DNA from 3 places in the Deinococcus misasensis DSM 22328 genome. Region 1 is predicted to be linked to each of the others. Evidence: riboswitches for the same ligand, from Rfam matches in the RefSeq annotation. Region 1 holds a riboswitch; each other region holds the start of a gene.
The links. A riboswitch is a leader RNA that binds a small molecule or an ion and turns the genes downstream of it on or off. The one in region 1 is predicted to bind cyclic di-GMP.
Positions count from the first base shown of each region.

Region 2: it holds a riboswitch for cyclic di-GMP, as region 1 does, so the genes downstream of both, Q371_RS08010 (RCC1 domain-containing protein) here and Q371_RS03715 (hypothetical protein) in region 1, are expected to answer to the same signal.
Region 3: it holds a riboswitch for cyclic di-GMP, as region 1 does, so the genes downstream of both, Q371_RS26080 (HD domain-containing phosphohydrolase) here and Q371_RS03715 (hypothetical protein) in region 1, are expected to answer to the same signal.

Region 1 covers NZ_JQKG01000003.1:122,677-125,948, reverse strand. Annotated here, with positions in the region: gene Q371_RS03720 (hypothetical protein) at 1-742, opposite strand, end outside; gene Q371_RS03715 (hypothetical protein) at 819-1,295, opposite strand; cyclic di-GMP riboswitch class II at 1,354-1,437, opposite strand; gene Q371_RS25255 (diguanylate cyclase domain-containing protein) at 1,664-3,272, opposite strand, start outside.
Region 2 covers NZ_JQKG01000010.1:37,627-40,898, reverse strand. Annotated here, with positions in the region: gene Q371_RS08015 (DUF3197 domain-containing protein) at 264-653, shown strand; gene Q371_RS08010 (RCC1 domain-containing protein) at 736-2,127, opposite strand; cyclic di-GMP riboswitch class II at 2,505-2,590, opposite strand; gene Q371_RS26435 (DUF2256 domain-containing protein) at 2,760-2,936, opposite strand; gene Q371_RS08005 (deoxyribodipyrimidine photo-lyase) at 2,914-3,272, opposite strand, start outside.
Region 3 covers NZ_JQKG01000046.1:915-4,186, forward strand. Annotated here, with positions in the region: gene Q371_RS19640 (copper homeostasis protein CutC) at 1-217, opposite strand, end outside; gene Q371_RS19645 (methylenetetrahydrofolate reductase) at 346-1,104, shown strand; gene Q371_RS19650 (hypothetical protein) at 1,159-1,596, opposite strand; cyclic di-GMP riboswitch class II at 1,834-1,914, shown strand; gene Q371_RS26080 (HD domain-containing phosphohydrolase) at 1,935-3,272, shown strand, end outside.

The DNA of each region.
Region 1 (3,272 bases):
TGACCCCGCTCACATCCTGCACCCCATCGTCTGCCAGGACCATGAAGGTGTACTTGCCTGCGTCAAGGTTGTCCAGTTCAAATTCCAGCAAGGCCAGAGAACCGGGATACAGCCCTTTTTTGGGCAGAGGAATGCGCCGGATCTGGTTTCCCTGTGCATCGTAAACCTCCAGCAGGTAACTGGGGGAAATGCGACCCTCTCCAGCATTGCTGACCTGCACCGAAAAAATGGACTTCTGGGGTGCTTTTTTGAGGTTGGGGGCACCAAATTTCAGTTCGGCTCTGGCCCCTCCAAATTCGGTGATGATTTGCACGGCGGTGCGCATCACCTGACGCAATTGCAAACCCTGACTGCTGGTGGTCACCGGCACATCGGCAGGTTCCAGCATCAGGACCGACCAGAAGGTGCCTTTTCTGGGGTCCTCGGGCACCTGAATCTGGTATGGAAGGTTGATTTCCCCTCCGGCAGGCACGGTGATGGTGTCCTGAGGCAGTTTCACCCACAGGGCATTGGAACGGCTCAGGGTGCCGGGCGCAGCAAACCGGGTGCTGTTCAACTCAAACTGGTAGTCCTGCAGAAAGATTTTGAGGGTTTCCGGGGTTTTTCCGTTGTTTTTCAGCAGCAGGTTGCCGGTCAGGGTGGCCCCGGCAGTGGCGTTGTGGGTGTGGATCAGGTTGCCTTGCACACTGACCTGTGCAAAAGCCAGAGATCCGAACAACAGGAAGGTCAGCAGGTGTTTCATGGTCACCTCAAAACAGGCAGAAGGGGAATCCCCTCCTGCCTGCCTGAAAAAACATCTTTGATGAAGGGCTCTGGACTCACTCCGCAATCAGGGTGTAGGTCACGGTCAGGGCCGTGTTGGAATCAAAGCCCTTGGTGGCTGCAAAAGCGTAAGTCAGGGCTTTGGCGCTTTGCACGCTGAAACGGGGAATTCCGGTGACCAGATTCACAGCACTGGTGCCCAGAGCGGCTTCTGCTCCGGTGCCGTTCCCGGAATCGGGGGTGTAGTTCACGGTGCCTGTGACGCCATCGGGGAGGGCTGCACTCAGGGCAACAGTGATTTTGCGTGCCCCGAGGATGCTTTCATCGCTGGTTTCATAGGCCAGGGTGGGGGATCCGGTCACGGTGCCGTTGCCCAGACCGGTGAACACCACACTCACACTGCCAGAGACAGTCAGCACGTCAGACATGTTGTTTTCGACGCTCAGGCCAATGTCGCCAGTGGTGGCGGCAAAAGCGGTGCTGCCAAGGGCCAGAGCGGTCAGAAAAGCAAAGGTGTTGCGGGAAGTGGACATGTGAACCTCCTGTCGTGGTGTGCCACGACGTGAAAACGTTCCTCTGGAACCAGAGAAATCAACCAATAGCCGGTCGCACCACTTGCTCCACCTGCTCAAGGTGCCCGTATACTGAGCAGGCTTCAACGCTTCTATCAGCAGAGGATCAACCTGTGCTTGATGGCTCTATTTATACCGAAACAATGCATGTTTGTAAATGGCATTTGGCCTTAATGAAGTTGCCCTGGCAACACTTTACACATAACTATGTTTTGTAATATTTATGAAACACTTTAATCAATAAGGATGTTCTGGTGATGCCCATCCCATGACAGAACATCAAAAAACTGCAGTTTCCTGCAGCCTGAGGTGGGTGAAATTTTGTTTTCTCAATGGCCCTGAGGAGGTTGCAAAGGTCCTTCCAGAGGGTGCTGCACCATGCAATTCCGTCCCAGCTGTTTGGCCCGGTACAGGCACTGGTCGGCCAGTTGGATGAGGTCTGCTGCATGAAGCCATTCATGTGGGTACAAGGTGGCCACCCCCACACTGACCGTCACCGTGTCTGTGCTTTCTGAACCTTCATGGGGGAGACCCAGACGGCGCACCGCGTCCTGGATGCGTTCTGCCACCAGAGCTGCTCCATCCGTGCCTGTCTCGGGGAGGATCACCACGAATTCTTCTCCACCATAGCGGGCCACGGTGTCTGCACGGTTTCGGACGGCCCCAGAAAGTGCAGCGGCAATGTCTCTCAGGCAGTCGTCCCCTTTGAGGTGGCCGTAAAAGTCGTTGTAGCGCTTGAAGAAATCCACGTCACAGAGCAGCAAAGACAGGGGCCTCTGGTGCCTGCGGTGGATGGCCCACTGGCTTTGCAGGTGCTCATTGAAGGCTGCACGGTTGTAAATTCCGGTCAGGCCGTCCAGAAAAGCAAAGCGTTGCAGTTCGGCATTGGCAAGCTTGAGGGCTTCTTCGGCTTTGCGCCGCTCTGCAACCTCGGATTTGAGTTCACGGGTGCGCAGTTGCACCTGAATCTCCAATTCTTCGGCGTGGCCCCGCAACACCAGAACGTGCTCCAACTGCTGCAAGGCGTGGCTGAGGGTCCTGCACAGGGCTTCATCGTCAAAACGGCCCCAGATGGGCGGTTCATAAAGCAAAAAGCCATAATGCACCTCATTGACGTACAGCGGTGAACAGTAAAGCGTTCCAGAGAGCAGTTCTGCTTGCATGCTGTCTGGCAGCAGTTTCCGACTCTGGAACAGTGAGGGATCCAGAGCAGAGCGCGCCCCTGAAGCCAGAGCCACTCTGGCCAGAGGGTCAGGTCGCGGTCCGCTCTGGGCGTAAAGCACCACCATGTGGTGTTTGATGCCCACATGGTCCAGATATGCCTCCATGGCCTGAAACAGGTCTTCCTGACACTCAACAGCATAAAGTTCTGGGGCCATTTTGGAGGAATTGATGCTCAGAAGGTGGTTTCGGGAGTGCAGCATCTGCAGAACGTTCACCAGCAGGTTCTGGGCCTGATAACCGAGCACCAACCCCTGGCAGGGTTGTTCTGGGGTGTCGAGCAGGTTCATCCAATTTTGCACCCCATCGCGCCACACGTAAAACTCTTGTTCCAGATGGTTGCGGGTCAAAAGGGTCTCTTTCCAGAGGTTCAAAAACCGGGCATGCTGCTCTGGATGAGGCGCCACCTGCTGAAACACCTCAGAAAGGTGCTGCTGGACATCCAGCACCCCCTGATACAGCCTGCTCTGGACCTGTGTTGCGAGGGTGGGCAGTGCAGGTCCACAGGACTCGCGGACCACCAACTGCGGAAGCACAAAATGGTCTTCTCTGGGGGATGCCACAGACAAGTTCAGGAGCACCCGAGCAGCCTCCTCACCCTGTTCGAAAAACGGTTGCCTGACGGTGGTGAGGGCCGGGACCACATGTTTGAATTCCTCGCTGTCATCGAAGCCGACCACAGCAATGTCTTCAGGAACCCGCAAGCCAAGCTGGGTG
Region 2 (3,272 bases), on a different contig from region 1:
GTGTTTTGTGCTTACTGGGGGTGTGGGAGGAGGGCGTTTTGAGGGCTCAAAAGGCCTGACGTGCTTCGTCCAGAGGCCGAGAGCCGAGAGCCGAGAGCCGAGAGCCGAGAGCATGATGCAGCGCGTATTCGCAAGGGTCAAGGGGATTTGTTTTCCTGAAAGCTGTTGCCAAAGCCTTTTTGAGCCCTCGGCCCTTGGCTCTCGACTTAAAATCGGGTGTTTTGTTCCTCCCTTTTCCCCACCACAGGTGTTAAGGTGATTCCATGCATACACCCGAAATCACAGGCACAATCGGCGCTCCCAAAGAGACCCTGGCCCTGCTGCTGGAGAAAAGCACCCTCGGCCCCGAGACCATGTTTGTGGTTCTCACCGATTTTCAGGGGCACCGCAACATTGCCCGTTACAGCGTGCTGGTGCACAACAAAGAAGCCAGCGTGCTCAGTGTTCCTGCTTTTGGTCCCCACTATGGCGAGGCCGGAATCGAGGCTTTGCGCGATGTGGTCCAGAGTGCGATTGCCTCTGGGGTCACCAATTTCAAGGAAACCGTGGTCAACCCTTACGATTTTCAGCGCATGACCAGCGATCCTGACGAAGAAGATTTGAAGGTGCTGCTGTCCAAAGCCAATCCCACCGATCACAACATTTACATCTGAAATCCATTCCCATAAAGATTCGCACACAGCAAAACAACCCCGCACATGCGGGGTTGTTTTGCAGAGATGGTCCTGTGTCGAATTACAAGGTTGTGACCTGCACCGGGCTGAGGTGGTCTTCGGTGGTGCCATCACCGAGTTGTCCACCAAAGTTGCTGCCCATGCTCCAGAGTTGTCCACCCGCAGTCAGGATCACGCTGTGGGCGCGTCCGGCAGAGATGGCCGTGGCACTCTGGATGCCCTGAATCTGAACTGGGGTGTTCTGGTCGGTGGTGTTGCCCAGCCCAAGCTGTCCGTTGTCGTTTTTGCCCCAGCTGTACACGTTGCCCGTGCCTGTGATGGCGAGGTTGTGTCCTGCACCAGCCACGATGCTTTGCACATCGGTCAGACCTTGCACTTGAACGGGTTTGAAGCTGCTGAGGGTGCTGCCGTTGCCCAGACGTCCATTGTGGTTGTCCCCGAAACTGTACACCGTTCCAGTGCTGGTGAGGATCAAGCTGTGGTAATGGCCTGCTGCAATCTGCACGATGTTGCTCAGTCCGGTGAGTTGCACAGGGGTGCTCTGGCTCTGGGTGGTGCCCAGCCCGAGTTGTCCGTTGTTGTTCCAGCCCCAGACCCACACGGTGCCGTCTGCTTTGAGGGCCAGATTGTGCCCGAGTCCTGCACCGATTTGCACGATGTTGCTCAGTCCTGTGACCTGCACAGGGGCACTCCGGTCGGTGGTGTTGCCGTTGCCCAGTTGGCCCACATTGTTGTGGCCCCAGGCCCACACGGTGCCGTCTGTTTTGAGGGCAAGGGTGTGTTCCACACCTGCGCTGATGCTTTTCACGTGGTCGATGGAGGCCTGCACAGGGGTGCTCTGGTCGGTGGTGTTGCCGTTGCCCAGTTGTCCGAATTCATTGCGTCCCCAGGCCCACACGGTGCCATTGGCGGTGACGGCAAAAGAACTGTTCCAGCCTGCTGCCACTTCGGTGACCGTGTTGAGGTTGAGTTTGGCGGTTTGGCCGTAACCGTTCCAACCAAAAGCATTCATTTTTCCGTTCTGCACGAACAGGTTGTGCTGATTGCCACTGGAAAGCACATGGGCTTTGCTCTGGGCGGTCACCGTGGGCGTGGGATGGACCTGTTCATGGGCCTGTTGGTACTTCACACTGTTGGTGCGTTCTGAAATTTCAGTGTTGCGGCGGCTGCGCACAGCGTAAAAACCTTCTTCACTGGGCACATAAGAGGTGGTGTTGGCAGGAAGCAGTTGTTCTTGCTGGAAGTTCACGCCATCTTTGCTGTAAAGCACTTCGAAAGAGGTTTCATCCGTGATGCGGTCCTTCCAGAGCAGGGTGGGTTGTCCGGTGAGGGTGCTGAGCACCAGTTGCTCTGGGGCGGCCAGAGGAGCGGTCTGGGGTTGTGAGGGTACAGTTTGAGATCCGCAGGCGACCATCAGGAAGGTCAGGCCTGTCAGTGTCAGGATGTTTTTCATGGTGCGGTGTGAGGAAAATCAGAACAATCCTTGGGGTGGACTGTTGGTGGGAGGTCCTCACCAGTGCGATGGCACTGCCTTCCTGTCCCACATCTGGCTCCTGTCGGGTTTTTCAGGCACAGGCTTCCTGTCCTTCAGAGGAGGTCTCCTCTGCCGGTGAAGTTGGGGTGCTGAAAATACGGGTCAGGTGCTCACAATCAGCCTGGTGTTCTGGCCGATTCTGTGGGGTTGGGTCCGCGGTTCCTGGGGGTTTCTGGGATGTGTAACATGCTGAAAGTCACTCCTTCCGGGGTTGGAAGAGTGACCGACAACGAAATGCAATGGGTTGTGCGTTCAGCTGCAAGCCCCATGGGGGATCACAGAAGAACAAAGGACCAATTGCTTCATGCCGGTCGCACCACTGGCTCGGCGTTTCCCTAGGTGCCCGAATACGGGAAAACGCTTCATCGCCTCATGAGCCTATCTCTGGTGTACATTATGGCATTGTAAATGCCTTTTTAGAAGGGGATTTTTGTCCTCTGAGAGGACTTTTTCTTTCATGTTTACGTGACATCTTGTGTACAAAATGGGCTTCAAAACTGTGCCAGAGCGCAGCCAGCACTTCAAAAAAAAGCCAGAGCAGCCAGAGTTCTTCAGTTTGTCTTCAGGTTTTCTTCAGCCTCGCTTCTGGTTCGTCGGGCATTGCGGCAACGGTCTGAGCAGTACACCACTTCAGGCCAGACTTTCTCCCATTTTTTGCGCCAGAGGAATGGACGGCCACACACCGGACAGGTTTTTGAATCGCGTTCAGAAGGGGGCTTGTGTTTCATCCCACAACGGCGCATCTTGATACACCTGCGCCTGCACCTCCTTCCAGAAAGGGAAAAACCGCCTGACAGGTCTGGAGTAAACCGTCAAGCGTTCTGGCTCATGCACCACCACATCCAGATGGGCAGACTTCAGACCCTCCAACGTCCTGCGAAATTCAGCCGTGGGTGCACGGGTCACATGCACCATGTCTGCTCCCTTTTCCTGGGCAAACTGCAGAATTTCCTGCACCATGCTGCCCCTGCACAGGGCCACCTCTGCTTGTCTGGCTCTGGCAATGTCCCGGACCCCCTGATACATGAAGGCCAGACGGTGGAAAGCAATGGCATGGCTGGACA
Region 3 (3,272 bases), on a different contig from region 1:
GGCGTCTGCGGCCTTCTTCATAAGCGTAGTTCTCTGCATCTGGGCGCACCAGAATGGAAAGGGGAATGCGTGCAACATCCGAGCACAGCCCAATGGTTTTGAGGTCCGGACTGATGCCACCCTCTCTGAGGTTTCGCACCAGCACCATTGAGGTGGCCCCGGCATGCTGGGCTTCCCGAACCTCCATGGCGTTTTCGATGGCAACCTCAGCAATCATGGGTTCAGCATACCAGTTGTGACTGAAGTGTAAAGGTGGACGCCTGTCAACTTGGGCAATTCCCTTGTTTGCCCAGAGAACTAGATTTCGGAGGGTGACAGGGGAGCTGGCTGCATACACTGTTTAGCATGCGGATTGCCGTTGAACTGGTCCCCAAAACCTACGAACACCTTCAGGAGGAGTTGACCTTCATCCAGCGGGCTTTGCCTGCCGTGGACACCATCAATCTGCCTGACCTGATGCGTTATGACATCCGAAGCTGGGATGCATGCCGTCCAGTGCGTGACATTTTGCCTCAAAACAGCCCGATCCCCCACTTCAGGTCCATTGACATCAACCTGAAAAAGCCTTTGCCTTTTGCAGAAAATCTCCTGGAAATGGGAATCAAAGAGGTCATTGTGGTGACGGGAGATCCACCCACAGACATGAGCAAACGGGTGTATCCCACCTCTTGCATTGATGCCATCAAGAAGTTCAAACGTGAGCTGCCTGAAATTCAGGTCTATGCAGGTCTGGATCCTTACCGTTCCAGCTTGCGCAGTGAGCTGGAATACCTTGAACGGAAGCAGGAAGCGGGAGCCGCCGGTTTTTTCACCCAACCTTACTTTGATTTGCGCCTGATGGATGTTTTTCAGGAGATGTTTGAGCAGTCAGAGTGCCACAACATGCCCATTTTCTGGGGGGTCACTTCGGTGGTGGGTGTGCGTTCCAGACGCTATTGGGAAACCCGAAATCGGGCCATTTTTCCCAGAGGTTTCGAACCCACCCTGGAATGGAACCGTGAGTTTGTGTTGAAAGCCCTGCAGTGGGTGCGCGAACGGGACAGCAACATCTACCTGATGCCCATCAAGGTGGGCATTGCAGAATATCTGGATGGTTTGCTGTAAATGCAGTTCAAAAAAGACCCAGAGGAAAACGTCTGGGTCTTTTTGTTGGCTGGTTCAGAAGGACCAACGCACCCCAAACCTGCCTGTGGGGCCAATGGGCAAACTGTTGCAGTAGGACTCGGGGCAATTGTTGTTTGGGGCTTGCCAGAGGGTGCGGATCAGGGCCATGCCCCCTGTGGCATCAAGGGCCAGATTGGAGGTCAATTTGAAGCGAATGCCTCCCATCACTTCGGTGGCGGTGAGGGTCTGGATGTTGGGCTCATTCATGAACATCTGGCCCACATTCACATATGGGATGAATGTTCCCTCTCCAAAGAAATACTTCACACTGAGTCCAGTGCTGTAGGAGGGTCGGTTTGCACTTGGAGCAAAATGGGCATGGATTCCATAAGAAAAACCATCCGAGATCGGGGCTTCATATTCTGCACCGAAGCCATAGACTCCAGCTGTGAAAGCCACATTGCTCTGGGCATGAACTTGATTTGACAACACAAACAGAGAAAGGGTAAGGCATAACATTTCTTTTCGCATGATGGTTATTTTATGGATTTGCTGGGCTGTTAACCAGATGATCTTCAAGACAAGCCCTCACTGAAAGATTTGGCCTTTAATTTTCACGGTAAATGAACTGTAAGAAATTGACCAAGGCTTTTTTTCTTCATGAAAACTGTTTTTGATTGACAGTGCGGGGTCTGTTTCGTAACGTGAAGACCAGAATGGGCCATCGCCCACTCATGAGACCATGAAACACATTCTGCATTCGGGCACCTGGAATGTGTGGAGTCAGTGGTGCGACCGGCATGAGCTTTGCCTTCAGGCATGTTGCATTCATGCTGGCACGCCCCTCCAGAGAGGATGCTGCCTTGACCGTGTATTCTTCCTCACAACCTGAAAAAACGCTGGATCTTGATCAGGAACCTCCTGCGCCTGTGGGCATGTACGAAGCAATGTTTCGACTGAATCCCCTGCCGATGTGGGTGTACGACCTGCAGACCCTGAGGTTTCTGGAGGTCAATCAGGCTGCTCTCCTGCGCTATGGTTACACCCGAGCCGAATTCCTGTCCATGGACCTGATGGGCATCCGTCCTCCAGAGGAACAGAACCTTTTGAGGAAATATTTTTGTGCCCCATCGGAGCAGAGGGTCCTGGAAGAAGAGCGCAGTTGGATTCACCTGACCCGCTCTGGAGAGCATCTGGAAGTGCATGTGGAGTCTCAGGAGGTGGAGTTTCAGGGCAGGCCTGCCCGACTGGTGGTGGTGCAGGACATCACCGAGAAAAACCGCATTCAGAAAGCCCTTGAGGAGAGCCAGAGCCAGTTCAAATTGATTGCGGAGAACACCGTCAACCTGATCATCCGGTTTGATCGGGCATTTCAGGTCACCTATGTTTCTCCTTCGATTCAGACTTTGCTGGGTTACACCCCGCAGGAATTCATGGAGATTGCAGACCACCAGTACATCCATCCAGAAGACCGGGAAAGGGTGATTCAGGAGGTTTTGCAAGCTGTTCAGGAGAGGGCACACCAGAAAATTCTGGAGTACCGCCTCCAGCACAAATCCGGGTTTTACCTCTGGGGGGAGACCGCATTTCGCCTGATGTGGCAAGGGGAAGATTTTCAGGGCTTTGTGTCTTCCAGCCTGAACATCACCGACCGGGTGGAGGCGCGGCAGGAACTGATGGAATCCCTGACCACCCTTTCCCAGATGGTGCGCCTTGCCGAAGAACTGGAGCAGGCCAGTGACCCTCTGGACGTGATTCATCTGGCGTTGCAGCACTGCACCAGTGTGCTGCCTTTTGACTATGGCATGTTTGTGCAGGTGGAAGACCACCAGTATCAGGTGGGGACCTGTCTGAACCTGCAGCCTGCCCTTGCAGAAAACCTGCTGAGCCATTACCTGAGTCACTCCGGCCCAAGGTTGCTCCATGCCTTTTTGAAGGGCACGCCAGCTTTCTTTGATGCCCATGAGCCCCTGTGTGCCCCTCCAGAGCCCCTCCCCAGAGCACAGGCCTGTCAGGTGGCTTTGCTGCCCATCCGGGCAGATGGAAGGCTCAGGGGCTTTCTGGTGCTCGGGACCTTCGAGGACCGGTTGGCTTTCACCGAGAACAACCAGCGCATTTTGCGGGCCGTGCGCGACCGCATCTCCCATGCCTTTGAACGCAGTTCTTAC